DNA from 2 places in the Dietzia sp. 111N12-1 genome. Region 2 is predicted to be linked to the other one. Evidence: predicted binding sites of a transcription regulator. Region 2 holds the regulator's gene; the other holds the start of a gene.
What was found. The regulator LexA, encoded in region 2, represses DNA repair genes until DNA is damaged. The targets are predictions, from matches to a motif close to CGAACANNTGTTCG.
Positions count from the first base shown of each region.

Region 1 (2,399 bases), on a different contig from region 2:
GGTCGAGCATCTCGAACCTGACCCTGGAGTCGCCGCCGGACAGGAGCTCCTCACACAGCCAGTCGAAGCTCGAATAGGCGCCGTTCACGAACTGCACGCGGTTGGGCAGCCCCTGGGCGACGCTGTCGATGATCGAGATCCGGATGGGCTGCTCGGTGCCCCACGACGCTCCCAGCGGGGGCCTGTCGGCGGCGTCGGCGCGGGTGCCGGTAGTGGCATCGCACGCGCCCGCCGACTCTTCCGCGTCGTACAGGCTTGTGCCGATGTCGTTGGTCGTGGGGTCCCCGAGTGCGCACAGGGCGTCGGCGCGCAGTTGGTCGCGCGTGCGGGGGTGGCCCGACTCCGAGGCAGCGCGGGCGGCGGAGTCGATCCGGCGGCGGAGCTTCTCTGCATCCCCGCTGGGCAGCGAGGCCCACATGCTGGTCATGCCGTCGCGGGCCGGGCGGAACCGAACCGTCCGCTGGTCGACGGCGGCGTCCACGGCGTCGCCGGCGGCCTGTGGGTCATGACGCTCCCGGGACGCGTCGACCGCCGTGTCCAGGGCCGAGCGACTGGGCCGGTGGCCCCCGTCGAGGTCTCGGCTCAGGGCGCCGACGACGTCCGATTCCACCGCACCGATGATCGTGTCGGGCACCTCTGCCAGACGGCAGGCGGCGTCGATCGCCAACTGTTCGGGGAACAGTCCGCGTTCGATGGCCTTACGGAGACGCGGCAGACGCGTGTGGACCTGCACGCCGGCCGTGACCAGGCGCGAGGCATGCCACCCGGTCAGCGACATGGCCGCGGCCAGGTGGTCGCGCGCACGGTCAGTGGGTTCGAGTCGGGAGTAGGCGGGACGCGAGTCCCCGAAGGGCGGCGCATCCGCCGGCCCCGGGGAGCCCCTGTCGACACTCCCCATCGCCTGGACCAACAGGTGGGCCGCCTGCAGCCGGGTCGCCGCCGCCAGGTTCTGCGCCAGCGTCGCCGAGCGCGCCACCTCGCTCAGGGCCTCGGTGCCCAGGGTGTCGAGGGACTCCGGCACCGCGCGGAGCGCCCCGGCGAAAGCCGACCTCGTCGTCGTCCCCGTTTCCTCGCTCACCACCGCACCCCCTTCAGCGTCGCACCCGACTCGAACATACAAGCGATCTTACCGGCACCCTCCGCGTAGCACAAGGGTTCGATTCGGCGGCGAGAGGTCCACACACGACAGCGGCGCCCCTCCGGGTGGAGGAGCGCCGCTGATGGGGCGGTGTCAGGCCGCGATGAGATACGACCGGTCAGGCAGGCCGATCAGGCCGTGATCGATCAAGCAGCGTTCACTCACGCAGCGGCACCCTTGGACTTGCCTGCCGACTTCAGGTCGTTGCACGCCTCGACGACGCGCTCGGACATGGCCTGCTCGGCCTTCTTCAGGTAGGAACGCGGGTCGTAGACCTTCTTGTTGCCGACCTCGCCGTCGACCTTGAGGACGCCGTCGTAGTTGCCGAACATGTGCGCGGCGATCGGCCTGGTGAACGCGTACTGGGTGTCGGTGTCGACGTTCATCTTGATGACGCCGTAGGACAGCGCCTCCTCGATCTCGCTCTTAGCCGAACCCGAGCCGCCGTGGAAGACGAAGTCGAACGGCAGGTCACCGGCGTTGAGGCCCAGCTTCTCGACCGCGACGTCCTGGCCCATCTTCAGCACCTCGGGCTTGAGCTTGACGTTGCCCGGCTTGTACACGCCGTGGACGTTGCCGAAGGTCGCGGCCAGCAGGTAGCGCTGCCCGGTGTTGCCGGCGCCAAGCGCGTCGATGGTGGCCTCGAAGTCCTCACGGGAGGTGTAGAGCTTCTCGTTGATCTCGTTCTCGACGCCGTCCTCCTCGCCGCCGACGACGCCGATCTCGATCTCGAGGATCTGCTTGGCGTTTGCCGTCTTCTCGAGCAGCTCCTTGGCGATCTCCAGGTTGCGGTCGAGCGGGGTGGCCGAGCCGTCCCACATGTGGGACTGGAAGAGCGGGTTCTCGCCGCGGTCGACGCGCTCCTGCGAGATCTCGATGAGCGGCCGCACGAAGCCGTCGAGCTTGTCCTCGGGGCAGTGGTCGGTGTGCAGCGCGACGAGGACGTCGTACTTCGCCGCCACCACGTGCGCGAACTCGGCGAGCGCGACCGCGCCGGTGACCATGTCCTTGACGTTAAGGCCGGAGCCGAACTCGGAACCGCCGGTGGAGAACTGGATGATGCCATCGGACCCGGCATCGGCGAAGCCCTTGATGGCCGCGTTGATGGTCTCCGAGGACGTGCAGTTGATCGCCGGGTAGGCGAAGCCCTCGTTACGGGCCCGGTCGAGCATGTCCTTGTACTGTTCGGGAGTTGCGATGGGCATGTGGTCTCCTCCAGGGTTCTCGGCTGTGCGACGTGCGCATCTCGGGGCGCCGCACC
Region 1 is NZ_LSSV01000082.1:94,690-97,088, forward strand. It holds gene AYO52_RS15710 (HNH endonuclease signature motif containing protein) at 1-1,078, opposite strand, end outside; gene fbaA (class II fructose-bisphosphate aldolase) at 1,300-2,343, opposite strand.
Region 1: a site for LexA is predicted at 1,110-1,123, ahead of AYO52_RS15710 (HNH endonuclease signature motif containing protein). Genes of this name have one in related genera too.

Region 2 (2,399 bases):
CCGAGTTGCTCCTCCACGTCGTGGATGGTTCGGATGCCTTCCCGCTCCGCCAGATCGAGGCGGTGCGCAAGGTGATCAACGAGGTGGTCGAGGAGCAGAACGCGGAGCGGCCTCGGGAACTCCTGGTGATCAACAAGATCGACGCCGCGGATCCCGTGGTCCTCACCGAGTTGCACCACGCGCTGCCCGACGCCGTGTTCGTCTCGGCGGTCACCGGGCAGGGTGTCGACGAACTCCTCGAGCGAATCACGCAGATCGTCGCCTCGGGGGACACCGAGGTGACCCTGTCCGTCCCGTACTCCCGCGGGGACGTGGTGTCTCGGGTCCACGCCGAGGGCGCAGTGGTCGAGGAGGAACACACCCAGGACGGAACCCGGCTGGTGGTCCGACTGCCCGCGTCCGTGGCCGGCGAACTGGACGAGTTCGCCGCCCGCGGTCCACATGACGGCGCCGCCTGACCCCTGCGGGGACGGGCGGCGCGTCGTTCGAACCGGGACTCAGAGTTTCCGGAACACTGTCACGACCTTGCCGAGGATCGTCGCGTGCTCGCCCGGAATCGGGCTGAACGACGGATTGTGGGGCAGCAACCAGACTCCGCTCGAGTCGTTCCGGAAGGTCTTGACCGTCGCCTCCCCGTCGATCATGGCGGCGACGATCTCCCCGTTGTCCGCGACGTTCTGCCGCCTGACCACCACGTAGTCGCCGTCGCAGATGGCGGCGTCGATCATCGACTCGCCGACGACCTTGAGCATGAACAGATCGCCTGATCCGACGAGGTCCGACGGCAGGGGGAAGATCTCCTCGACGGCTTGCTCCGCGAGGATGGGCCCGCCCGCCGCGATCCGGCCGAGCACGGGGACGTAGACGGGTTCGACCGCGCCGCCCGGACGCTGGGGCTCCGGAGCAGGTGACCGACGGCCCCGTGACTTCTGCCCCGGGACACCGTGGACATCGACCGCCCGCGGCTTGTGCGGATCCCGCGTCAGGAAGCCCTTCTTCTCCAGCGTGCGGAGTTGATGCGCCACCGACGACGTGGACTGCAAGCCGACCGCGTCCCCGATCTCGCGGATGCTCGGCGGATAGCCACGCTCCTTGACGGTGTCGTGGATGTGGAGCAGAACGCTCTTCTGTCGGTCCGTCAGTGACTCGAAATCGGGCTTCGGCATCTCGTGTGGTCCCTTCGGCGAATGGATGTTCGACGCTGTGATCTGTCTACACCCTAGTGCCACGGGCTGCGGCGCGCCACACACGTGTTCGAAGAAATTCCTCCGTGGATCGTGACTGTGTCGGAGTCGCGTGATACAACTCTAGGGGAGTTCGGATTCGAACAGATGTACTGAGGAACACATACAGGTGTGCGAATCACGATCGCACACCGTATCGAGTAGGGAGCCACCATGACCGTTGTCGAGCTTCAGTCCCACCCACGTCCGGCCGCGCGGTGGACCGAGGTCTGCCCCGACGACCATCGTGGACGGGTCGCGCACCTCGACCGGCCCGGTGACGTGTCGGCGCGGTCCACCCGTGCGCCGCGACGCCCCCTGGCCCGACCGGAGGGCAGCCGGCCCGCCGTCACGTCCTCGCGTGCGGAGAATCTCGTCCGGCCGCGGGTGACCGCCCGCCCGGCCGCCGTCACGTCGGTCGCCCCGGGTCGCCGCGTGCTCGTGCGCCCGGTCTCCACGGACCGTGTGCGGGCGTGCCATGTCGAGGCCCCGGCGTCCACCGGGGTCGTCGACGACGTGCCGGCCTGGGCGCTACTGGCGTGCGGGATCGCATTCGGCGTGATCATGCTTCTCGCAGTGGCCTTCCTCGGTGGACCCGCCTACGCGTGACCGGGCAGCGGGCCTCCTAGAATGGACCGTGGGCGGTGGTCTACCGCCCCCGCGTTCCGTCAGGCACGATCCGGGACGCGTGAACTCCGGTCGACGAAGGGCCCCACGGGAATGTACTGCCCGACATGCCACCACGAGGACTCCCGGGTAATCGACTCACGATCCGTCGACGAGGGTCAGGCGATCCGGCGTCGCCGGGAGTGCCCCCGGTGTGGACACCGGTTCACGACGCTGGAGACGCCCCTGCTGACGGTTCTCAAGCGGAACGGGGTGACCGAGGCGTTCAGTCGGGACAAGGTCGTCCGCGGTGTCCGCCGCGCGTGCCAGGGACGATCGGTTGACGAGGACGCTCTGCGTCGCCTCGCCCAGCAGGTCGAGGACGCTGTGCGATCCGGCGGTGCGTCCGAGGTTCCCGCCCACGAGATCGGGCTCGCCATCCTGGGCCCTCTGCAGGATCTGGACGAGGTCGCCTACCTGCGGTTCGCGTCCGTGTACAAGCAGTTCAGCTCGGCCGACGACTTCGAAGGCGAGATCATCGCCCTCCGGGAGCGCCGCGCGAGCCGCTGA
Region 2 is NZ_LSSV01000049.1:114,485-116,883, forward strand. It holds gene hflX (GTPase HflX) at 1-458, shown strand, start outside; gene lexA (transcriptional repressor LexA) at 498-1,208, opposite strand; gene AYO52_RS12440 (hypothetical protein) at 1,398-1,832, shown strand; gene nrdR (transcriptional regulator NrdR) at 1,944-2,399, shown strand.